Regions from separate parts of the Alkalihalobacterium alkalinitrilicum genome, predicted to be linked through region 1. Evidence: riboswitches for the same ligand, from Rfam matches in the RefSeq annotation. Region 1 holds a riboswitch; each other region holds the start of a gene.
The links. A riboswitch is a leader RNA that binds a small molecule or an ion and turns the genes downstream of it on or off. The one in region 1 is predicted to bind S-adenosylmethionine.

Region 1 (8,466 bases):
CTATTGATTGGACTTTGGGGGGAATTGTGATGGAAGAAAAAAAGACATGGGATTTAGTCTCCATAGCCTCCATCCCTTTAGTTATGACACTTGGAAATTCGATGTTAATTCCAGTATTACCTGCTATTGAGAAGGAATTAAACATATCAGCGCTCCAGGTAAGTATGATTATTACAGTGTACTCGGTTATCGCAATTATTTGTATTCCAATTGCAGGTTATTTGTCTGATCGTTTTGGTCGTAAGAAAGTCATTATCCCAAGTTTAATTATTGCAGGGGTAGGGGGCTTAATTTCAGGGTTTGCTTCTTGGCAAATCGAAAGTCCTTATACAGTCATTATTTTTGGTCGTTTACTTCAAGGCTTAGGTGCAGCTGGTGCTTCACCGATTGTAATGCCGTTAGTCGGTGACATCTTTCGGCAGGAAAGTGAAGTAAGTGAAGGTTTAGGAGTAATTGAAACATCGAATACATTTGGAAAAGTACTAAGTCCAATCTTAGGGGCACTTTTAGCTAGTTGGGTTTGGTTTATGCCTTTTTTTGCTTTTCCAGTGTTTTGTTTTATTTCAATTTTATTAATGGTGTTTCTTGTGGAAACACCAAAAAAGACTGAAAAACCTCTTTCATTTAAAGACTTTCTGCATTCTATAAAGAGAATATTTAAAAATGAAGGTCGCTGGTTATATGCGATCTTTTTAATAGGCTGTATTTGTATGTTTGTTATCTTCGGTGTTCTCTTTTATTTATCAACAATGTTAGAGGAACAACATGGAATTGATGGTGTAAAAAAAGGGATTATATTAGCGATCCCATTAGCTGCTTTGTGTCTTTCTTCCTATATAACTGGTAAAGGAATAGGTGAGGAAAAGATCAAAATGAAGTGGATGACAGTTGTTGGTATTGCTTTGCTAACCGTTTCTGTTTTTTCAATTTCGTTTTCAAAAGATATTTATGTTCTTTTAACAGCATTGTTTGCCAGTGGGATCGGTATTGGGATCGCATTACCAAGTTTAGACGCGCTAGTTACTGAAGGAATCGAGAAGGCACAAAGAGGGACAATTACATCGATCTATAGTAGTATGCGATTTGTTGGGGTCGCCTTAGGGCCACCTATCTTTGCTGTCCTTATGAAGGCATCTCATTTCTTATTATTTTTTACAAATACACTTGTATGCATCGGCGCTTTAATTACGGCTTTTGTCGCAATTAATCCGTCAGAAGATGAGTAGATAAAAATCATTCGGGTTGGGGAGAATGCAATGGGGAAGACGATCACTTTTAAAGATGAAAGAGGGTATCTCGTCGAATTAAGTTTCGAAACTAATTCGTTTACTTTACGTCCGAAACATGTTTTAGTCATATCTTACTTTGAAAATCAGTGGTTATTTATCAAGCACCCTTTGCGTGGAATTGAATTTCCAGGTGGTAAGGTGGAGCTGGGGGAAACAGTGGAAAATGCGGCAAAGCGTGAGCTGTATGAAGAAGCAGGTGCAACATTAAAAGAGCTACACTTCGTAGGGCAATATAAGGTTAATGACCCTGAGGGAGAATTTGTAAAAGGTATTTATTTCGGCATTGTTGATCAAATGATAGAGAAACAGGATTATTTAGAAACAGAAGGGCCCGTTTTAATGAGTAATTTCCCTAAAAATATAAAAGAGGATCGGCGCTTTAGTTTTATTATGAAGGACCAAGTGGTCGAACGATCATTAGAACATATAATTGAAAAATGGCCGACTGTAGCAGGGCATATGGATGAATAAATGTAGTTGGACTAAAAAAAACTTACATTTTGTCGAAGTCAATCACAATACGATAGTCCCTGAGAGGAGGGAAAGTAAGAATGAAAGATGGTGACCTGATAAAAAAGGAACGTTTACCTTCCCCTCATCCTAGGATAAGACTTTATTTTGCGACTTATATAAGTGACGGTTTAAAAGTCAAAGGATATTTAGCTGAACCAGAAACAGATGAGAAACTGCCTGGTTTTTTATATTTAAGAGGCGGTATTAAAAATGTTGGTATGCCACGGATAGCAAGAGTAATTCAATTTTCAGCAGAAGGGTTTATTGTTTTTGCACCGTTTTACCGTGGGAATAAAGGCGGAGAAGGACAAGAGGATTTTGCGGGGCATGACCGAAATGATGCGTTTAATGCGTTTTGGGTATTACACCGTCATCCACTCGTAAAGAAAAATGACATCCATTTGTTTGGGTTTTCTCGTGGAGGTGTGATGGCATTGTTAACCGCAATTGCTGTTCGGAAAGTTAGATCTGTTGTATGTTGGAATGGTGTTTCTAATATGGAACTTACATATGAAGAGCGAGTGGATTTACGTCGCATGATGAAGCGGGTCATAGGGACTCCAACTAAATTTCCCGATCGGTATCATTGGAGAACTCCTCTTAATGAAAGTGAACATATCCAAAGTCCAGTTTTAATCATACACGGGAAACAGGACGAGCATGTGTCAATTGAACATGGGTATCAACTTGAAGCTAACCTGAAAAGAAAGGGGAAAATAGTAGAGACCTGGTATTATGAAGAGTTTAATCACTATTTTCCAGAACCGTACAATCGAAATATAGTCGTGAAGTTAACGGAGTGGATGAAGAGACAACCACCTGTCAGCGAGAATAAATAAAAGGAGCCTGACAAATGTCAGACTCCTTTTTGTATTCCACCTTATACTAGTGGACCAGCACTTTTAATTTCATTAGAAACGTTATTGAATTTCTCGAAGTTTTCTTTGAATTTGCTCGCAAGTTCTTGTGCCTTTTGGTCGTATTCTTCACCATTTTCCCAAGTTAACTTAGGCTGAAGCACTTCATCTGGTACTCCAGGGCAATGAACAGGTACATTTAAACCGAAAATCGGGTCAACAGAGAATTCCGCTGAGTTTAACTCCCCTTGAAGTGCAGCTTGGATCATAGCACGAGTGTAAGCTAGGTTCATACGTTTACCTACACCGTAAGGACCTGCAGACCAACCCGTGTTTACAAGGTAAACTTGTGCATCATGCTGAGAAATTTTTTCACCAAGCATTTCCGCATAACGATGTGCTGGTAGTGGAAGGAATGGTGCGCCGAAACAAGTTGAGAACGTTGCTTCAGGCTCTGTTACTCCACGCTCAGTTCCTGCTAGTTTACTAGTGTAACCTGATAAGAAATGGTACATTGCTTGTTCTTTTGTTAATTTACTGATTGGAGGTAATACACCAAACGCATCAGCAGTTAAGAAAATGATAGTATTAGGGTGTCCAGCAATGCTCGGCATTAATGTATTAGGAATAGACTCTAAAGGATAAGCGACACGTGTATTTTCCGTTAATGATGTATCATCATAGTCTGGATTTCCAGTTTTGTCATCGAGTACTACATTTTCTAAAACAGCTCCGAAACGAATTGCATCCCAAATTTGTGGCTCTTTTTCATAAGATAAGTTTACACACTTAGCATAGCAGCCGCCTTCAACATTAAATACACCGTTGTTAGACCAGCCGTGCTCATCATCACCAATTAAATGACGGTTAGGATCCGCAGATAACGTTGTTTTTCCTGTGCCAGAAAGTCCGAAGAATAAAGCAACGTCGCCTTCTTTACCAGCATTCGCTGAACAGTGCATAGAAAGCACATCTTGTTCTGGTAACAAGTAATTCATGATTGAGAAGACCGATTTCTTCATTTCGCCAGCATATTCAGTACCACCAATTAAAACAACTCTCTCTTCGAATGAAACGATAATAAACGTTTCAGAACGAGTTCCGTCAATTTCAGGATCTGCTTTAAAGTTTGGCGCAGAGATTACAGTGAATTCTGAATCGTGAGTTTGTAATTCTTCTTGAGTAGGGCGAATAAATAATTGTTTTGCGAAAAGGTTATGCCAAGCGTATTCATTAATAACTTGAATTGGAAGACGGTAGCTTTTATCTGCACCTGCAAAACCACGAAAAACAAATAATTCTTCTTTTTCTTTTAAGTAATTCATTACTTTGTTGTATAATTTAGTGAAAACCTCTTTTTCGATCGGTTGGTTAACAGAACCCCAGTCGATTTTATCTTTTACAGATTCTTCTTTTACGATAAATTTATCTTTAGGTGAGCGTCCAGTATATTTACCAGTAGCAACACTTAATGCTCCTGCAGAAGTTAGTACCCCTTCATTTCTCATTAGTGACCTTTCGACTAATTTAGAAACAGGAAGGTCTAAATGAACATTTTCTCCTTGTAAAATATGCTCTAATTCAGTAGCGAAGCTAATTGTACTCATTGGTCACAAAACCCTCTCTTTTTTATATTTTATCCACTATGTTTGTAAGGATTAATAATTAATTTTTTATGTTGAAATTAGTATAACACATTTTATTAAATAGTCTATACTATTATTTCAATTTGTGTGCAAATAAGTTGAAAAATTATGTGTCTAAATTAATAACGTGCTATTAAAAGGATGTTTATACATTGGTGTTGCCTTTTTTCCTATTAAATAGGTTTCTTATTACGGACTTTAGAATACTTAAAATTCATAGGTTTTGATAATGTTCAATGTTAATACTGGATAGCTTATATTTCATTCGGGTGTCCAAACTTTCGCGCGATGTGCCAAAATCAACATGTAGAAAGCCAAATAATAAGGTAAATCTGTTCAGTACCCATTTTTAGTTATTTGCATAGCATAAAGTAGGAAGGAGGGGTTTGCGGTGGACAGTATTTCAATGTTGGACCTCGCGACCGTTTCAGCTGTTGTTGCTGCATTAGTAACTGTTGTCGGAAATGCCTTTAATATTGATAAGAAGTATCGAGCGTTATTAGCGATTGGTGTCGCGTGTGTATTATGGTTTATTCCTAAAGAATGGGGAAATGAATTATTAGTTGCGTTAATCATCGGTTTAACGGCGAGCGGGGTTTATAGTCAGGTGAAACCACGAGATAACCAAAATGAGTTATTACGCATGCAGCTTCGGGAAGAAGTTAGAGAAGAAGAAGAACGAAAGCGAAATCAGAACCAAAATACACCGTATTAAAACAAGGTTCTCGCTCTAACTTAGAGGCCAATGCTTCTATAAAAGAGTTGATCACGGCATGGCAAAATAAAATATTGGAATATCGCATCTTAATGGTCCTAGTAAAGAGGACTTTTTTTGTCTAGCTGCAGTCGCCAGCTCCTCGAGGACAAATAACCTATCAGGACAAAAGTTAAAGAGCGAACTTTAGCCTGCCAGAACATTTGCTGGTCGGAGCTAAACAGGCGACTTCGCTTTTCTTTGTACTTAAAATGAATAATCATCTAATTTTGCTATTGTTAAGGATAAATGTGTTTTACTAATTGAGACTTTCTACTGTCAACAGGCAATAGTTGACAACGATTACTTTGTAAGTTATGATATGACGCGAACGGATACTCTTATCCCGAGTCGGTGGAGGGACAGGCCCGAAGAAACCCAGCAACCAACACCATTAAAAAAGGTGAAAAGGTGCTAACCTGCAAAGCTTATGCTTTGAAAGATAAGAGGTTAAAGGTGATATGTCTAACCCTTTTCCTCATGAGGAAAGGGGTTTTTATGACTATATATGTCTTAAATTTATACTCACTAGGGTGAGGGAATGAGTGCCGTATCAATATTTAACACATTTTAAGGGAAGACTACCCGTAGAAGGAATAGAATTTCCTCTAAAATGTGAAAAAGGAGGATACTGTTTAATGGTAGAAAAGAAAAGTCGTCGCCTATTCACCTCTGAGTCGGTGACAGAAGGGCATCCTGATAAAATCTGTGACCAAATTTCTGATGCGATTTTAGACGCCATTTTAAAAAATGATGCGAATGCTCGTGTAGCTTGTGAAACTTCAGTCAATACGGGTTTAGTATTAGTAGCTGGAGAAATTACGACAAGTACATACGTTGATATCCCGAAGATCGTTCGTGAAACAATTAAAAATATTGGTTATACTCGTGCGAAGTATGGGTTTGATTCAGAGACGTGTGCCGTTCTTACTTCCATTGATGAGCAATCTGCTGATATTGCTCAAGGGGTTAATCAAGCACTTGAGGCGCGTGAAGGTCAGATGACGGACCAAGAAATTGAAGCAATTGGTGCAGGAGACCAAGGGTTAATGTTTGGTTATGCTGATAATGAAACGGTTGAATTAATGCCACTTCCAATTTCGTTAGCACATAAATTGTCACGTCGTTTAACCGAAGTTCGTAAAGATGAAGTTCTTCCATATTTACGTCCAGATGGAAAAACGCAAGTTACGGTAGAATACGATGAAAATGGAAAGCCAGCCCGTATTGATACAATCGTTATTTCTACTCAACATCATCCTGAAGTAACATTAGAGCAAATTCAACGAAATATTAAAGAGTATGTAATCAAACCAGTGGTTCCAGCTCATTTAATTGATGAGGAAACAAAATACTTTATTAACCCTACAGGTCGCTTCGTGATCGGTGGACCTCAAGGGGACGCTGGATTAACAGGAAGAAAAATTATCGTTGATACGTACGGCGGTTATGCTCGTCACGGTGGTGGAGCATTCTCAGGAAAAGATCCAACAAAAGTGGACCGTTCTGGAGCGTATGCGGCTCGTTATGTAGCGAAAAACATCGTAGCTGCTGGTTTAGCAGATCGTTGTGAAGTACAGCTAGCTTATGCGATTGGTGTAGCACAACCTGTATCTATTGCTGTTGATACTTTTGGTACAGGAAAAGTATCAGAGGAAGTGTTAGTGAGTCTTGTAAGAAAGCACTTTGACCTTCGTCCAGCAGGCATTATTAATATGTTAAATCTACGTCGTCCAATTTATAAGCAAACAGCTGCTTATGGACATTTTGGACGAAATGATATTGATTTACCTTGGGAGCAAACGGACAAAGCAGAACTGTTACGAACAGAAGCTTCAAAATAATAAGCTAAAAAGGAGTGGGAGACCCTACTCCTTTTTTGCATTTTAAAGAAGTTTTTTTGCTAAAGGAACAAGTACAGAAAAGACATCGACTTTCATCATTTTTGGTGGTAATGGATGTCTTTTCTAACTTTTAATGATGGGAAGAAACCAGTTTCATATCGGAATGAGACATACTATATGCTTTTTCATATTGTAAAAGTAAGTTGTCAAATATCGTTTCCCATGATTGAGACCGAGCGTACTTCCTCGCTTCATACCCCATTTGTAAGCGAAGAATTTCATCAGATAGTAGCCTTTCAATCGCTGAAATGAAAGATGTGGGACTTTTTGCTTCGCAGATAATTCCAGTTTGTTCATGAGTAACAATCTCAGTAACGCCACCGGCATTAGCTACAATTGCTGGCGTTCCAGAAGCTAGTGCTTCTAAGACGACATTCCCAAAGGTTTCTGTTGTTGAAGGGAAAACAAATAGGTCAGCTAGAGCATAAATTGAAGCTAGTTCAGAACCAGCTAGATAGCCTGTAAATGTAATGTTTTGTGTGAAGTTCTCTTTGTATTCTTGTAGAAGTGGTCCATCTCCTACATAAATCCAATGGACTTCATTTTTTATTCTTTCTGGGAGTTGCTCCATGACTGCCTGCAACGTCTCTAAGTCTTTTTCGGGCGCCATTCTGCCAACAAAAAGCAGTACATATTTCTTTTTAATATTAAATCGTTCATATAAGCTCGTATCTTTATGCTTTGGACTAAATTGAAAACAATCGACTCCTCGAGTCCATAAGTCGATATTTGTAAATCCACGTCTTACTAAATGAGCTTTCGTTTCTTTTGAAGGAACAAAGGTCATATTAAAGTGTGAATAAAACCATTTCATAAACTTCCATAGCCCTTCGGACATAAAGGTAAGTTTATAATATTTTAAATAATGATCAAAGTGGGTGTGGTAAGAACCAACCATTGGAATGTTTAGCTTTTTCCCATAGTGAAGGCCACTGAGTCCGATATTAAATGGAGTAGTAATATGAATGAGGTCAGGTTTAAAAGCATCGATCTGTTGTCGAATAGTAAACGGATTAGGAAGAGCCATGCGACATTCAGGATATAGGAAAAAAGGCAAACTGAAAAACGAGTGAATATGATGGGAGTATACATCAGTTTGCTGTATTGTTTCAGGAACAAATAGCTGATAAGGGACTTTACGGTGTTCAAAATGATGAACAAGTCGTTGTAGGGTGCGAGCTACACCATTTACTTGAGGAGCAAATGTATCGGTAAATAACGCGATTTTCATATGGAACCTCCTACGCCATTCCTAATTCGATAAACCAATAGCTAAATACAACCGTAGATAGAAGGGCACTACTGAAGCCCAGAATAGCACCAACGATGACATCTGAAGGATAGTGAAGCCCGAGAAAAATTCTAGATACCCCTACTAACAAAGCGATAGGTAACAATAGAAAAGAAAGCCAGGGGTTGAAAAGAATAAACGGTGTGGCAACTGAGAAAATTGCTGTTGTATGGCCCGAAGGAAAGGAATGATCTTTAAATCGGTTATCAACA
Region 2 (8,466 bases), 150 kb from region 1:
TTTCGTCTAGGATCGCGATTTTCGGATCTAACATCATTAATTGTAAAATTTCATTACGTTTCTTTTCTCCACCAGAGAAACCTTCGTTTAAATAACGTTGTGCAAATGATTGGTCCATTTCTAGAAGATCCATTTTTTCATCTAGTTTACGGATAAATTTCATTAATGAAATTTCTTCTCCTTCTTCACGACGCGAGTTGATCGCTGAACGAAGGAAGTCCGCATTTGTAATCCCACTAATTTCACTTGGGTATTGCATTGCTAAAAATAAACCTGTTTGAGCACGCTCATCTACTTCCATTTCTAATAAATCTTTGCCGTTAAAAGTAACGTTTCCGCTCGTAATTTCATATTTAGGGTGACCCATTAGTGCAGATGCTAATGTTGATTTACCTGTACCATTTGGTCCCATGATCGCGTGGATCTCTCCACCGTTAATTTCTAGGTTAAAATCTTTTAAGATTTCTTTACCTTCTATTGCTACATGAAGATTTTCAATCTTTAAGTATGGTGCTGTCATTCTTTACTACCTCCAATATATTGTCTAAATTTTGCACTAAGGTCTTGACGAAAAAAGTGCTTTTGTTTATTCTCAATTTATTCTCATTACAATCTTATAACAAATGCAAACTAAGTTCAACTTTTTTACTAACATTTATACACTTTTTATATACTTATGTTTAGAAAGTATTTCAACGCCTTGTCCAACAACATTAGTTTCTCATCTTCCTATTATCTCATACGTGTGACAGAAAAGCGAAAGTGTCCGTTTAGCGACGTATGAATTGAAGCACCCCCGTATGAGATAAAGGAAACACGTAGAGTGCTAACGATACGATGTTGACTTATCGTAAGGAGGGGCGCGAAAATTCACTAGGCGCTGGACACTGTAGCTAGACACAGAAAAGCGGAAGGCTCTTGTTTAGCTCCGACCAGCAAATGTTCTGGCAGGCGAAAGTCCGCTTTTTGACTTTTGTTATGGCAGAACATTTGACCTTGAGGAGCTAGAGACTGTAACTAGATAAAGAGACTGACTCATGATGAATGAATCAGCCTCTATCTACATTTATTATTTTAACGTGGATTGAATTCTATTGCTAATTTTATTGATCGCTTATATTCTATATCGCGCGCCTTTTCGATTTCCATACGTTTGTCCAAGCTTCGATTATACTCCTCATACCCTATTCCATGGCTTTGTTGCATCGCTTTTTCCATTTCACCTGTGTAATTCGTTTTAATCGAGTGGATAATAAATCAATCCTTTCCATTTTTAAAGCGAACTTTTGATTAGTCGTTTTTTACAAACGAGAGCTTAGTTGCGCTTTATCTACAAACAATCTTATCATCCTGACGATTTATTCCCAACTACGATATAGTGTTAAATTATCTGACAATCTTTCATTTCATACAGTCAACTTTTCTCACGTAGTTATGCTATACAATTCAACACAGATACTCCTTCATGCTCACAAATGGAGAAAATGAACCACTGTGTATGGGCAATCAGGCAGTTTAAAATAAAGGTTAATGTTTCTGCTGTTGTTGATCATCTGAATTACTTAATTCAGAAATTGCTTCTTGAACTAACGTTACCGCTTGACTCATCGCTGCTCCTCCACCAAACGCGGCTGTTACACCGAGCGCCTCAAGAATTTCTTCCTCGCTGCACCCTTCATCGAGACAACCTTTTGTATGGTATATGATGCAATACTCGTCTTGTGCAAACACACTAATACCTAATGCCATGAGCTGTTTTTCTTTTTTTGTTAGTTTGCCTTCTTTAAAACAAGCTTCCGTGAATTCGTTATATTTTCCTGCGATATCTGGCATTTTTTGAAGAAACTGTCCCAAACCTTCTTTGTAGTCTTGCAAAGCCATTTGAATGACGCTGTCCTGTTGCTGATCTTGATTTTGGTCTTGTTGATTCATCGTATGTACCCTCCTTATTAGCTGAACACAATTAACGAACCTATTATGCCTTTTTCTCAGGATTTTATGTATCGTTGTTCAATAGTGCTTACAAGCTGGTGGAAAGAGGGGGTTAGATTTTTTTGTTTTTTGTTGTATAAAGTAAAATCTATTCAGCGGGGGTTTTCCTGCATCCCTCACTTAGTATGAGTTGCACCAACCGGTTTTTTGCTAGAGCTTATCTTCCACTTAGACTTTCTTGTTTCCTTAAAGACAACGATGCTAATAAAATTTGCACGATGGCGCCAGAAAATAATCTTAATTGTCTATATTATTACGTTTGCTGCTATAAACATTGCCTATTATCAGGTAGCATTGATGTGTGAATTTTAGAGCCAGTTAAACGGAGTAGTATTTTTTCGTTGATATATAGGGCATTATGGTGATTTTTCTTCCTTTGTGCTTTCTCCTTCAGGAACTATGAGCTCTCTATAGTGACCGCTCTCTTCTTTTGCTTTCTCCTTCAGGAACTATGAACTCTCTATAGTGACCGCTCTCTTCTTTTGGCTTCCTTCTTCGGTCACTATGAACTCTTTATAGTGACCGTTCTCTTCTTTTGGCTTCCTTCTTCGGGCACTATGAACTCTTTATAGTGACCGTTCTCTTCTTTTGCTTTCTCCTTCGGGCACTATGAACTCTCTATAGTGACCGCTCTCTTCTTTTGACTTCCTCCTGCGGGCACTATGAACTCTCTATAGTGACCGCCAACTACTCGCAACTGCCTCCTGCGGGCACTATGAGCTCTCTATAGTGACCGCCAACTACTCGCAACTGCCTCCTGCGGGCACTATGAGCTCTCTATAGTGACCGCCAACTACTCGCAACTGCCTTCTTCGGGCACTATGAACTCCTATAGTGTCCGTGATCTTCTTGTGACTTCCTATCGCGACCATCATGATCGCCATGCTCGCGCTTCATATCGAACACCTCTTCCTAGTCTTTTTTCAGTTTCTAGAATAAAAAAAGTGTCCGAAAAGCCTAAGCTTTTCGAACACCTTTGCCATCATTTTAATTTATTATTCACTCCAAGGAATAACGGCACCGTCATATCTTTCATGAATGAAGTTTACTACTTCTTCAGAACGTAACACCTCAAATAAAGTGTGGATTTCTGGACGATCTACATCTTCAGAGCGAACAACGATTAAGTTCGGTTGAAGCACATCTTGTCCTTCAAATGCAATACCGTATTTTTCAATATCAACTTCACCCTGTAGTGCAAAGTTTGTATTGATAACAACTGCATCTCCTTCTCCACTTTCAAATGAAGGAGCAAGCAAACTAGCTTCTACAAGTGTTGAAAAATCTAAGTTTTTTGGATTGGAAACAATGTCTTCACGCTGTGCTAATTGACCTTCTTCTACGTCAAGCTCGATCACACCTGCACGCTCAAAGATTGGTAAAATACGACCGTGATCACTAAAAGATTCACTCATGATAATTGTTGCTCCATCCGGAAGTTCATCTAAACTGCTGTACTCTTTTGAATAAACACCGATTGGCTCCGCGTGAATGGGCCCGATGCTTTCGAACTCATAACCAAACTCTTCAATTTGCATAGCTAAATAACCTGGTGTTTGGAAATAGTTCGCATCTAATTCGCCATTTTCTAACGTTTGGTTCGGTAAAATATAATCCGTGAATGTTCTAATTTCAAGATCGATCCCTTTTTCCGCTAAAAGTGGAGCAGCAAATTCCAATACTTCTGTATGCGGAACAGCTGATGCTCCTACGACTAGCTTTACATGTTCTTCTTGTGCTGCTTCTTCTTCACCTGGTGTTTCTTCTGTTTGCGGCTCTTCTTCAGCGCCACCGCCACAAGCGACTAATGATAAAGAAATCGCTGCAGCTCCAATTAAACTTAAGAACTTTTTCATCTCTTTTTTTCCCCCTTGATTAACGTTTATCTGTTTTATTTGTGAAATAATCTCCAATCCATTGAATAACGAAAACAACTAATAGGATTGCGATTGTTGCCACCATAGTAATGGTTGTATTATTCCTCTGGAACCCTTCTAAGTATGCAAAGTGGCCCAGTCCTCCAGCCCCGATCACCCCTGCCATTGCTGTATAACTTACGAGAGCAATCGCTGTAACGGTAATTCCTGAGATTAACGCTGGTAGTGACTCTGGAATTAATACTTTATAAATGATTTGCCAATTCGTTGCACCCATCGACTGCGAGGCTTCAATCACACCTTTATCGATTTCTCTTAAGGCGATTTCTACCATACGAGCATAGAAAGGAGCCGCGCCAATAATTAAAGCGGGTAGCGCCGCATTCGCCCCTAGCATTGTACCCATTAACGCTCTTGTAAACGGGATGAGTAATACAATTAGGATAATAAACGGAATAGACCTAAATACATTGACAATCAAACTTACAATTAGATTAGCGGGACGGTTTTCCCATAAGTTTCCCTTACTTGTTAAATATAAAATAAGTCCTAAAACAATCCCAATGACGAACGTTGCGGCAACCGAGATTGACGTCATATAAATGGTTTCAACCGTTGCTTCCCATAATTTATCCCATTTCATTTTGCTAAGCCATTCATTAAACATGATCGATCACCTCCACTTGAACTCCTTGCTCTCGAATAAAGGCAATCACATTTTCGATCTCATTTTCTGCTCCCTTAATCTGTATAAAAAGCGTTCCATACGCTCCTTCTTGCGTTTGCGAGATCTTTCCTTGTAAAATGTTAACTTCTATATCAAAATTCCGTATAATTCTAGTGATTAACGGTTTTTCCGTTTCTTCGCCAACAAAGCTTAATTGAATGACTTTTCCCGTTTCTTCTTCAATAATGTGGGAAATCGTTTCTTTCGTCTCTTCAGGATCTGTAACTTGTTTTACGAACTGTTTCGTAATACCAGCAGTTGGATGTTTAAAGACCTCAAGAACAGGACCTTCTTCGACGACCTTCCCTGCTTCCATCACGGCTACACGATGGCAGATCTTCCGAATGACGTGCATTTCATGCGTAATTAGGACAATCGTTAAGCCAAGCTTTTTATTAATATCAACGAGTAATTCTAAAATCGAGTCTGTCGTTTTTGGATCGAGCGCAGATGTTGCTTCATCACAAAGGAGTACTTTCGGGTTATTCGCAAGCGCTCTTGCAATTCCGACTCTTTGCTTTTGACCCCCACTCAGCTGGGAAGGATACGATCCGCCTCTACCCTCTAATCCAACGAGCTTTATCAACTCGTCCACTCGCTGTTTACGTTCTTCTTTAGGCACACCAGCAATTTCCAACGGGAACACAATATTTTCACTGACTGTTCTTGACCATAATAAGTTAAAGTGCTGGAAGATCATACTAATTTCTTGTCGCGCTTTCCGTAATGATTTTCCTTTTAATGACGAAAGCTCTTTTCCTGCAACAGTAACCGTTCCTTCTGTCGGCCGTTCTAGACTATTTAGCATACGAATGAGTGTACTTTTTCCTGCACCACTGTAACCAATAATTCCGTAAATTTCACCATCATTTATATTTAAATCAACATGATCTACTGCTGTTACAATTCCGTCTTTTGTTTTAAACAGTTTTCGAATGCCGCTTAAATTTATCATCGTGATCCTCCTTTTTTATTATTTTTCTCCCATCTCTCTATTTTTTCTATCTATACTTTTCCTATATGTTTACTTGTAATAAAGGCGATACTACCTTCTATTAAAAGTTTACTTTTGAATAAAAAAACCTTTCCGTCAACAGATGAACAGAAAGGTTTAATCGCAATGTTAGTCCTTTCTCTCATCTTTCAAGGGATTTCACCTTGCAGGATTTAGCACCTTTCTTAACACTTTTTCGTGTTTTCAAAGGTTGCCGGGTTTCTTCGGGCCAGTCCCTCCACCACTCTAGATAAGAGCTAATAGCTATTAAATTATGAATTTATTAAAGCAATGAGAGAATGATAACATGTGTCGAAATTTGTTGTCAACCACTTTTAATTAAACGTTTATTTAACCTTTCGAAATACGAGATAAAAATAAATAGAGCCAATTAAATACAGTCCACCAGTGATTGAAAAGACGATCGCATATCCATAATATGCACCATATAACATGACAAACGTCATCGAAACAGGCCCCATCACCGCCCAACCTAATTGGAACACCATTTGTCCGACTGAGTTCGCTAACCCTTTTATAGAGTCATCCACGCTCCTCATCATTAATGACATTTGAATCGGATTTCCTGCATTCATTAAAGCCTGACGGAATAAAAATCCAATCACAGCGAACCAAAGATTTTCAGTGTAAGCAGTTAATAACAGAAATGGTAATGAAGATAGTTGTAAAATGACAACGGCTCGAACTTCACCAAATCGTTTCACGACTGCTGGGCCAATCATTAATGCGATTGCAGTGCTCGCTTGACCAAGGGCTAAAATAATACCAACAAGTGATTTGTTAATCTCAAATCGATCGGTAAAATATAAATTTAAGTACGGTATTACAAGTCCTGAACCAAAACCTATAATTAACTGAGCAATGGCAAAAAGCGCAATCATTTTCAAGCCTGATTTCTGTGTTTTGAAAATACTTGTAAATGAACTTGCAGCTGTTTTTTCAGTTTTAAGCTTCTTTTTCTCATTGATTTTTAATACAGGAATGATCGAAGCAAAGAAGAATGCTGCTCCAACGAGTAACGTAATTCGAACACTCCATAAGGGACTTAAAGATAAAAAGGCTTGCAGCGCATCACTTAACGTTCCTCCAACTACATTACCGACAACATTAGCGACCATTATTAATGCAAAATTAAAACTAAACAAATGAACACGTTGTTTTTCAGTAGAGTTTTCCGCCAGCAAGGGAATGGAAGAAACTTGTATAAATGCCATGAAAACACCGGTACAAAATGCACTTACAAGCAAAAGTGACTCGTCCACGAAGACCGCCCTTAGAAGTAAGGTAATGGCAGAAAAAACAGCCCCAACTAAAATTACCTTTTTTCTTCCAACTTTATCACTCATTAATCCCGCAGGTAATAAAAAGATTGCTGAGGCCATTGCGGTCATCGCAATCACTTTTCCATTTACTTGATCGTCATAGCCCAGTTCACGAATATAATAATTGTATATGATCATGAAAATGCCCATACCGACATTTCCTAAAAAGGATGTGAGTAAGAATAACCGAACATTTTTGTTATAACTTTTTAATTGATTACCCCAATCCCCAATAAACTTAGACATTCTAATTTCAATTTCCTTCCCGAAATAAATTTCGCTACCCTAAATATAATAGTCAATTATTTCGAGTTTGCATAGAGTTTTTCACTATAATTTTTTTGTAAAATTAAGGTGAGTTCCATATAAAATGAAACTTCCACCAGTAAAAGTATTCCTCTTCCTCCACTGGACAGAAAAAAATGAGGTGACTTTTCGTCATCCTCATTTCTTTAGGTCGTATTTTAATTTTTTAAATTGAAAATATAAAAAGCAGCCGACGCAAAAACCTAGTAACGCCACTGTCGCAGCCACCGATACCATGCCAACGAGAACCCAACCGAACCAATGTCCTGTTACAAGGAGTAAAATAAACGCGATCCCTAACAAGGATGCTGCAATCATTTGATTAAAGCGTTGAAGTTCAGCCGCTTCGGTTTCATCCTTTGAAGCGTCTTTGTTTAACTGCTTGGCGACAGCAAACGCAATATTTGCCTTCGGTCCAAAAAACAGTGGTAGTAATACAAACAATAATGTTAAGGCTAATAATGCCACACTTTGAAAGCTGATTGAAAGTACTGTTAAAACGACCATTGTATATTGGTTTGCTCTTACAAAAGATTTTGGAATATCCTTCATACTATACAAAGCCTCCTTATCCCGATAAGAATTTATGTGTTTAAGTCATTTTATGTGAAAAGTATCCGTTTTGGCAATGGAAGTGCCTTCTAGTTTTATTTTTGGAATAACGACATTAAGGTTATTTAACTTACGGGTGTTTATACCACGCTGAAAAAAGCGAGGGCTCTTCCCCCTCGCTTTCACCTAACACCACCCTAAGTCACAATCATCGACATACTTATCTTGTTTCTCTGGATGGGCATTTTCATAACGGTACACTTTATTACTGTCAAACTCAAAACCTTCGGCCATCTCATACTGATTTCCCTGGTTTGTCATAATAATTTTACCGATACGCGCCTCATCCATATATAAATTCATTGCTCCGTTTTCTAATTTTCCATCGACTTTACTTGTTACGTCTACTTTCTTCATTTGTTTTTCAATCATAAATCAAACCTCCTCCTTTTCGGGCGGTTATGTTTACGATACCCCAAACTCTTGCTTTTCAAACCGAGAAGAACTTAGCTATTGCATTGGTTGGGAGGAAATTTCGGGAAAATAAAAAGGCTGACTTCAAGCATTGTAATCTCTCATGAGTGCCGCATTTACTGCCATTTCACTCCTAAGGATAACACTTTCCGTCAACCTTTTATGATTAGATCTTAGTCTTCACTAATCATTTCTTGGTAT
Region 3 (8,466 bases), 120 kb from region 1:
ACTTTATATTATAAAGAATATAAAAAAAGAAGCACAGCTTTATGCCATACTTCTTCGATTATTCCTCATTGACAGGAGGTTTAATTTTATAATAACAATGTGGTGTTTCATTAATTGCCATACACGTTTCACATTCGATTTCCTCTGTTTCTAATAAGTCTTGAAATAGAGACTGTTCACAAGCGCAAGCGACAGGAAACTCTTCTGCAATTTGAGAAATAGGGCAGTTGTATTCTTTAAAATGAATGATACCGTCATCTGTTTTCTCCCACTCCACCATATAACCGTTCTTTGTTTGCAAATTTGCTAATTCTTGAATTCGTTCATCAAAGCTTTTTCCTTTAAACCGCACTTCTAACTCTTCTTTCATACGTTGCCGTCGTAATTCAAACAAATCATCAATCATTTGCTTACCATTTAACTTTTCAATATCTTTCAAAAATCCTAATGTAAGTGCTGCATAATTACGTGGAAAAACTTCTTCGCCTTCTTTTGATAATGAATAGAGTGTCGATGGCCTCCCCATAGCTTGCCTCACTATTTTCGTTTCAACCATTTGATCTCTTTCTAACGTACTTAAATGCCTTCTGACGGCCATTTCTGTAATACCAAGAGAACTGGCTAAATGAGCAACCGTCAAGCTTTTATGTTTTTTTAACAATTGTAAAATTTGCTCGCGAGTTGAGGAGGTTTTTTTATCCATCCTATCCACCACCTTCCTTAATATTGTAATCGATTTCAGGAAGTAAGTAAATTTATTAAACTAAAATGTTTAGAAAATAACAGCAAATGGCCTTCCCTACAAGATTATTAACATTAGGTTTTTCGTATGTACCATTTTTGAAATATTTTAGCCTACCACATCAGGAAGTCTTAAAATAAAAAGACCTAGGCCACCAATCGGTAACCTAGGCTTCATTAATGAAATTATTTATTTTCCATCCACTCTGGTTTTCCGAATCCTTGGAACTCAGCGTCAATGACTTGTTCAAATTCAACTGACTCCACAGCTGCTTGAATATCTTTGACAAACTGTTCATCTAAGTCACTCGTGTTCACAACGACACGGTTTTGATAATCTTCAAACAAAGTTTCCAATTTAAGGGCATCGAGAAGTTCCATATTCGCTGCAAGCGCAAAGTTACCAGGGACAGCAGCTAAAGCGACACTATCAAGTGTTCTTGGTAATTGCGCAGCTTCAATTGGTCTGAATTGAAGATTTTTGTAATTATCCTTTACATCTTTTTCGGACATGGTTAATGGGTCGACATCTTCACTAATTGTAATTAACCCTTCTCTCTCCAAAATCAATAATGCTCTTGCTAAATTCGTAGGGTCATTAGGAATTGCAATTTCTGCGCCTTCTTCAATGTTTTCAAGAGTGTCAAACTGCTTAGAGTAAATCCCCATTGGTGCAGTAGGGATAGCGATAACATCTGATAACTCTAAATTATTCCCTTCAGCAAACGAATTCATGTAAATGATATGTTGGAATACGTTCGCATCAATCGAACCATTTCCAAGGGCCAAGTTAGGTTGTACATAATCACTAAATTCTCTTACTTCAATCGTGTAACCTTGTTCTTCTAAAATCGGTTTGATCGCTTTTGTCACCATATCACTGTAAGGACCAGCTGTTGCTCCAATCGTTAGCTTTCCTTTATCCTCAGCTTGCTCTGTTCCTCCATTAGTAGATTCAGCGCTTGCATCTTCAGAATTACTTGAACATGCAGCTAAAAGACCTACTGCTACAATGGCAAAAATGAATAATTTTAATTTGTTCATTTGGTTCTTCCTCTCTAGTTGTTTATTATTTTATTTAAACTTTAGCTACTGCTAATCGTTAAATACTTATTTAATGTTTATCGTTTATCTACTCGTTTCGCGATGAAATCACCCGTATATTGGATAAATTGTACAAGACAAATCAGAATAATAATGGTCGTAAACATTACATTATTGTCATAACGATAATACCCAAAGCGGACAGCTAAATCACCAATTCCACCACCGCCAATAATCCCTGCCATGGCTGAGTAACCAATTAGGCTGATCGTTGTGATCGTTAATCCTTGAATGATTCCCGATTTCGACTCAGGTAATAGCACATCTTTTATAATCATCCAAGGGGTTGCTCCACAAGCAATCGCGGCTTCGATGACCCCTTTATCAATTTTCCTGACCGCCGCCTCTACTATTCTCGCAAAAAACGGTATAGCGGCTACAGATAAGGAAACCGATGCTGCTGTTGGTCCAATCGTCGTTCCTGTGATCAACTGCGTTAAAGGTAACAAAGCGACAAGTAAGATGATAAATGGAACCGACCTAATTAAGTTAACAACTACTCCAAGGATCGATTTCAAAATTTTGTTTTCTAAAAATAAATCACGATCCGTAACGAATAATAAAATGCCGAGCGGAAGACCAACAATAACGGCAATCGATAATGAAATCGAAACCATATAAAGTGTTTCTAGAAATGCTTTATTTAACTCCGGCAACAACGCGATCACTGCTTCTACCATATTGAATCACCTCCACTCCTTGTGTACGTTCAACTAAATAATTAATGGCATTCTCGACTTCGCTTTCGTTTCCATTTAGCTCCATAATAAAAATGCCAAGTGGAGTTTCTTTTATATATTCGATCTTACCATGCAAGATATTGCCCTTAACTGCAAATCTTTGCAGCACATCTGATACAATCGACTCTCCAGCGATCGCTCCATGAAATTGGATCTTAATGATCGTTCCATTACAGCTATTAGTTAAAGCTTCTGGAAGGTTAAATTGTAAAACACTTTGAATAAAATCTTTTGTCAGTTCTTCTTTAGGATGAGCAAACGTATTGTAAACGGAACCTTCTTCAATGACTTGTCCATTTTGCATAACGGCCATTCGATCACAAATTTCTTTTACAACTTCCATTTCATGTGTAATTAATACGATCGTCAAATCTAGTTCTTGATTAATCTTTTTTAAGAGATTAAGAATGGACTTGGTTGTTTTCGGATCAAGCGCTGATGTAGCTTCATCACATAAAAGAACTTTAGGTTCATTCGCTAGAGCACGCGCAATTCCAACCCTTTGCTTTTGCCCTCCACTTAATTGAGAAGGGTATTGGTCCTTCTTATCAGCAAGACCAACCATCTCTAACAGCCCATTGACTCGTGTTTCGGTTTCGCTTTTTGACTTATTAGCCGCCTTGAGCGCAAATGCGACATTTTCAAACACGGTTTTTGAGCTAACAAGGTGAAAATGCTGAAAGATCATCCCAATCTTTTGTCTTGCTTCTCTTAACTCTTTTTTATTAAGTTCAACAAGGTTTACATCATCGACTTTTATTTCACCTGAAGTCGGTCTTTCCATTAAGTTCAAACAACGTAACAATGAGCTTTTCCCAGCCCCACTATACCCCACAATTCCAAAGATCTCACCTTTTTCAATTGTTAGGGAGACCTGGTCAACGCCAATGACCGTTCCTTTTTTTGTTTTATATTCTTTAACTAAATTGTTTATTTCGATCATAGAAGCACCTTCTTTCCTAATTCCATATTTACACATCTGATAACTTGGTTTTTTTACGATGTATGCCTGGAGTGGCTCTCATTTTGATATGAAAGTCTTTCGTTAATGTTCCTAATATCCACTAACAATTCATCCCGACACCCATCAGTGTTTTAACGCTTTAATAAACTACCAAAAAATGAATAAAAAAAAGCTTCTCTCCTACATAGAAAGAAACAGCACGAACATATCGTAGCCTTATCTTCCAGAATGAAAGTATTCTGTAGGAGTTAGCACCATGCCAAAATGGCGGTTGCCGGACGTCATTGGGCCTATTCCCTCAGTCTCTCTTGATAAGATTTAATTTTTAGAAATTTAAGAATGAATTCATCATAAATAAAAAACATAATAATGTCAATGTTATTTTTTTGATATAATAAATTATACGAATAGTCAGAAAATATACACATGTGTAAAACCAACACATTTCAGGGTGAAAAATGGTGAAGAAAATGAAGAGGAGGAAAAAGACAACGGAAGTTCTTCAAACGTTATGTGGGCAACGCAAAAAAGAGCAGCACGCCGTGTACCGCTCTATCCCACACCACAAACTTTTGAACATCGACCTGCTTGTACAAATGACTTCATGGATTAGAACTAAGATTATTCTTCTTTTGGTAAAAAAGCTGATACTGGTCCTAGTTCTGACTCAAGATAATGACGAACCGCTTCTGGAAATGCTTCAATAGCAGATAAGTTTTCTATTAAAACGTTAACTAAAATAGGATGATCTACGGTTACGTATGCTTGTACTAGTTGTTTTCGCAAACGAATCACATTTCTTAGCTGTTCTGCAATTCTCGGTACAACTACTTTTTCGTCCTCTAGAATATCTATAATATCTTCGTAACTGCCTGGATCTCGCATAATAAAGCCGTCAATCATTGCATTTCCCACATCAATGATGGACTCAATCAAATTATGACCAATTCTTTCTAACGCCAATTTTTCAATAACGCTTTCCCACGTTGTTTGATTTCGATACAAATTTAATAATTCCTCAATATGACTAAGCGTAGTTTCAATTTTTTCACGATCTACAAAATACATTTTATATCACCCGACGTTCTTTTTTTTAGGCTGTTAGTATCAGTTATCACTATACATCTTTACGCAAAGCTTGAAGTAACAACTGATGCTTTTCTAATAAATAGTATAACATATTTCCGTAAAAACCTACGTATTTCAATAATTTTTCACTTTATTTGTTCATACTGTTTCCTTATTAATGATGATTTTGTTATGATTAAACATGATTGAACATATAGAGCTACGAACTGGAGGAGAATACATTGGATCGTGAACTAGCATTAGAGATCGTCCGAGTTACAGAAGCAGCTGCTCTTGCATCAGCACAATGGCTTGGCCGTGGAAAAAAGAATGAAGCAGATGATGCGGCCACAACAGCAATGCGTGCGATGTTTGATTCAGTCAATTGCAATGGGGAAGTTGTTATTGGTGAAGGTGAATTAGATGAAGCGCCAATGCTTTATATAGGTGAAAAAGTGGGAAGTGGTAACGGACCTGAAGTCGATATTGCCGTCGATCCTTTGGAAGGAACAAACATTGTCGCCAAAGGTCATCCAAATGCAATGGCGGTTATTGCCGTCGCTGATAAAGGAACACTTCTTCATGCCCCAGATATGTATATGGAAAAAATAGCCGTCGGTCCAAAAGCTGCAGGGCTCGTCCGACTTGATGACCCCATTGAAAAAACGATTGATATTATTGCAAAAATGACGAATAAGCGTATACACGATGTAACCGTCATCATTCAAGAACGTGAACGTCATGTAGAATTAATCGAAAGAGTTCGTCAAAAAGGTGCACGGGTAAAATTATTCGGTGATGGTGATGTGGGAGCTTCTATCGCGACAGCATTACCTCATACAGGGATCGATTTATTTGTTGGTATTGGTGGTGCGCCAGAGGGTGTCATTTCAGCTGCTGCGATAAAAGCACTCGGCGGCGACATGCTAGCACGTCTTAAGCCACAAGACGACGAAGAATTTGACCGTTGTAAGAAGATGGGGCTAGAAGACCCACATCAGATTTTGACGCTCGATGATCTCGTTCGTGGTGATGATGCCATTTTTGCAGCAACAGGTGTATCCTCTGGCGAATTACTACAAGGTGTCCGCTTTTTAGGTGGCGACTTAGTTGAAACCGATTCCATTGTGATGCGTGCAAAAACAAAAACGGTACGATATATTAAAGCACACCATCATTTGGAATATAAACCACATTTACAAATGCATAATTCATAGAGGTGATAAAATGTCTGAACGCTTTTTTTTGTACGATGAAGAAGAAACAACAAAAGCCCGCTACGTAAGTTTTATGGGAGAAAACCAACGCTTTGATCTAGCAATAATTAAAACAACAAAGCATTATGGAAAACAGCTTGTCCTCGATATACAATCGAATCGTTTTGCGATTATTGGACAAGATGATTTAGAAGAACCAGGCTATTTAGAGCATGTATACAAGCTTAATGATGAAGACGCGGAAGAGCTACGATCTTTCTTACAAGAAATGATGTAAAAGAGTTTTCAAAAAGGTAAGGCTAAAACGGCTGGACAGAAGTTTCGTTACTTGTGACAAATAGGATGATTTACCGATAAATTGAGACTAAACTGTTTTAAGCTTTTGCTTAGAGGCTAAAAACCACCATCATCGGGCAAGTTAACCGATAGGAGGTGGTTTTTTTATGGATGAACAACACCCACAGCGGAAAGATAAAGAACAACCAACCGAAGCATCATATACAGACTTTTCAAATGTCGAGACGCTACGTAATTTTGTTTTCCCAGAAGATTTACCTGATGGCCCCTATGGGTCTCCCTCAGATTATCCATTGGGAAAAAGTACGCCTTGGCATGAGGGGCAGAGATCGTACAGCAATTTCAACTATGAGTTTAAATCTTTACACCAAAATTTACCTCGGCAATTTCCAGGAGCGCATCCGCCACATGATGATCCTGATAAAAATGAAGAGCCACCGTATACGACTAAATAAAATCAACAAAACAGTGAGGGTTAACACTTCCCTCACTGTTTACAATTGGTGTTATCGATTGTTTAAATAACAATACTTAATCTAACCTTCAGCTAGAATCATGTTCTTTATGTACTTACTTCATACTTAAGAACTCTTCCGCCCTTCCTTTACTCTTTTCAAAACAAAATAAGGACAACCGAAGTTACAGTACTCATATAAATACTCAGAAAGTGTACTGATTTTATTATCATAATTTGACTTTTTATTGTTATCTTCAAAGAAACCTCTTAATCGGAGCTGACTATAACCCCAATCTCCTACAATATAGTCATATTTATTTAAAACGTCACTATAACGTCCCATAAATTCTTCTTCATTCCAAGCCTCTCGAACATCTTCTATCACTTCAAAACTCACGCCTTGTACCCGAATCATAAAGATTTCACCTCTTTTACTTCATTCATCATCTTATTTTACCATAAAGTGAAACTTCATACAGCGTTTTGTGCTGTGTGTTAGTTGAACCAATCGGGTTGTTACTCGCACTTGACTCTAATTAGTTTGTTAAAGAGTCTTAGTGCTAGTTAAACGGGGTAAAGTGAAACTTCATACAGCGTTTTGTGCTGTGTGTTAGTTGAACCAATCGGGTTGTTACCCGCACTTGACTCTAATTAGTTTGTTAAAGAGTCTTAGTACTAGTTAAACGGGGTAAAGTGAAACTTCATACAGCGTTTTGTGGGGCGTGTTATACGATGCTCAATAATAACGGTCACACTAATTCAAATTAACCAAAATTTTCATTCAGTAAAATTCGACTCAGTCGCTCAAGCTATAAAAGAGATTTTTCAACTAAGTTATAACAAAGCACTTCTACGTACGAGTTTAAAAAGGAGGGTCGTCTTAATGAAAAAGAAAATGATTACTGCTTGTGTTCTTTCTTCGATGCTGATTACTACAGGTTGTCAAACAATGATGGGAAATGAAGCTCCTAATATGCAAGCAAAACATACACAATATAATCCAAGTGGTGGTGGTGCAGGTATTCTGCATACTGAACGAAATCGCGTACAAAACCCAGAACACGCCCAGTTCGGTTATGTTCGTCACAACAAAGCACAAGAACAGCGCGAACATCGTGAACCCGATGCTTCCTATATAGATCGTGATTTATTAGCAGATACGATAAGTCGAATGGCCGTTTATCTACCACAAGTGGAAGAGTGTGGGACACTCGTCACGGACAAGTACGTTCTTGTCGCTTATGAAACTAACGGTGATGTAAATAGAGATGATGTCGCTCTTCAAGTAAAAGTAACGGCACAGTCAATGGTTCCACGGTACTTAGACGTTTATGTAACGGACAATGCAGAAATGATGGAACAAATTGAACGCTTTGGAAGTCTTAGCAGTTTAACACCGCGAGTGGATGAACTTTTAGAACAACAAATTAATGATATGGAACCTATTTTCCCACAACTTGAACAGTTACACGAAGATGATTTTGAAGTGCAGCAAGATGAACCGTATCCACTAGACCGAGAAAAGCAACTTCCAGAAGATGAAGGACAAGAATCGATGTAACAAAAAGAACGAAAAAGAGGTCAACTCCAGTAGCAATAGGTCAGTAGATACTAATACTCCATCATCAAAGAGCCAGGCACCGCTGGATGGCGCCTGACTCTTATGGAGTAACCTCTATTCGATAAAAGGGGCCAATCGTTTACGAGTTTGCCTCTTTTTCAATCACTTTTGAAGCTTCTTGATGAACTTGTGCTTCATTGACTTGTTCGTCTGCATGATACGAGGACCTGACGAGAGGACCTGCTTCACAATGATTAAAGCCTTTCGACATGGCAATTTCACGCATTTCTTCAAACTCATTTGGATGGTAATATTTT

Region 2: linked by a shared signal. The riboswitch ahead of BK574_RS20910 (methionine ABC transporter ATP-binding protein) and the one ahead of metK (methionine adenosyltransferase) in region 1 are both predicted to bind S-adenosylmethionine.
Region 3: linked by a shared signal. The riboswitch ahead of BK574_RS21085 (methionine ABC transporter ATP-binding protein) and the one ahead of metK (methionine adenosyltransferase) in region 1 are both predicted to bind S-adenosylmethionine.

The regions. Positions count from the first base shown of each region.
Region 1 covers NZ_KV917368.1:4,471,412-4,479,877, forward strand. The annotation lists gene BK574_RS21700 (bacillibactin exporter BcbE) at 30-1,226, shown strand; gene ytkD (RNA deprotection pyrophosphohydrolase) at 1,257-1,760, shown strand; gene BK574_RS21710 (alpha/beta hydrolase family protein) at 1,841-2,641, shown strand; gene pckA (phosphoenolpyruvate carboxykinase (ATP)) at 2,683-4,266, opposite strand; gene BK574_RS21720 (hypothetical protein) at 4,697-5,020, shown strand; SAM riboswitch class I at 5,398-5,508, shown strand; gene metK (methionine adenosyltransferase) at 5,698-6,903, shown strand; gene BK574_RS21730 (glycosyltransferase family 4 protein) at 7,034-8,194, opposite strand; gene BK574_RS21735 (phosphatase PAP2 family protein) at 8,205-8,466, opposite strand, start outside.
Region 2 covers NZ_KV917368.1:4,317,982-4,326,447, reverse strand. The annotation lists gene sufC (Fe-S cluster assembly ATPase SufC) at 1-520, opposite strand, end outside; gene BK574_RS29365 (YuzK family famiily protein) at 1,075-1,206, opposite strand; gene BK574_RS20925 (carboxymuconolactone decarboxylase family protein) at 1,528-1,932, opposite strand; gene BK574_RS20920 (MetQ/NlpA family ABC transporter substrate-binding protein) at 2,988-3,848, opposite strand; gene BK574_RS20915 (methionine ABC transporter permease) at 3,868-4,536, opposite strand; gene BK574_RS20910 (methionine ABC transporter ATP-binding protein) at 4,529-5,551, opposite strand; SAM riboswitch class I at 5,730-5,847, opposite strand; gene BK574_RS20905 (MFS transporter) at 5,938-7,179, opposite strand; gene BK574_RS20900 (DUF4395 domain-containing protein) at 7,378-7,791, opposite strand; gene BK574_RS20895 (YusG family protein) at 7,978-8,223, opposite strand; gene gcvH (glycine cleavage system protein GcvH) at 8,439-8,466, opposite strand, start outside.
Region 3 covers NZ_KV917368.1:4,350,473-4,358,938, reverse strand. The annotation lists gene BK574_RS21100 (helix-turn-helix transcriptional regulator) at 59-703, opposite strand; gene BK574_RS21095 (MetQ/NlpA family ABC transporter substrate-binding protein) at 928-1,785, opposite strand; gene BK574_RS21090 (methionine ABC transporter permease) at 1,863-2,525, opposite strand; gene BK574_RS21085 (methionine ABC transporter ATP-binding protein) at 2,485-3,528, opposite strand; SAM riboswitch class I at 3,763-3,867, opposite strand; gene BK574_RS27675 (hypothetical protein) at 4,001-4,162, shown strand; gene BK574_RS21080 (DUF86 domain-containing protein) at 4,171-4,617, opposite strand; gene glpX (class II fructose-bisphosphatase) at 4,860-5,834, shown strand; gene BK574_RS21070 (DUF3055 domain-containing protein) at 5,845-6,111, shown strand; gene BK574_RS21065 (cytosolic protein) at 6,278-6,586, shown strand; gene BK574_RS21060 (YutD family protein) at 6,713-7,003, opposite strand; gene BK574_RS21055 (YhcN/YlaJ family sporulation lipoprotein) at 7,472-8,149, shown strand; gene lipA (lipoyl synthase) at 8,289-8,466, opposite strand, start outside.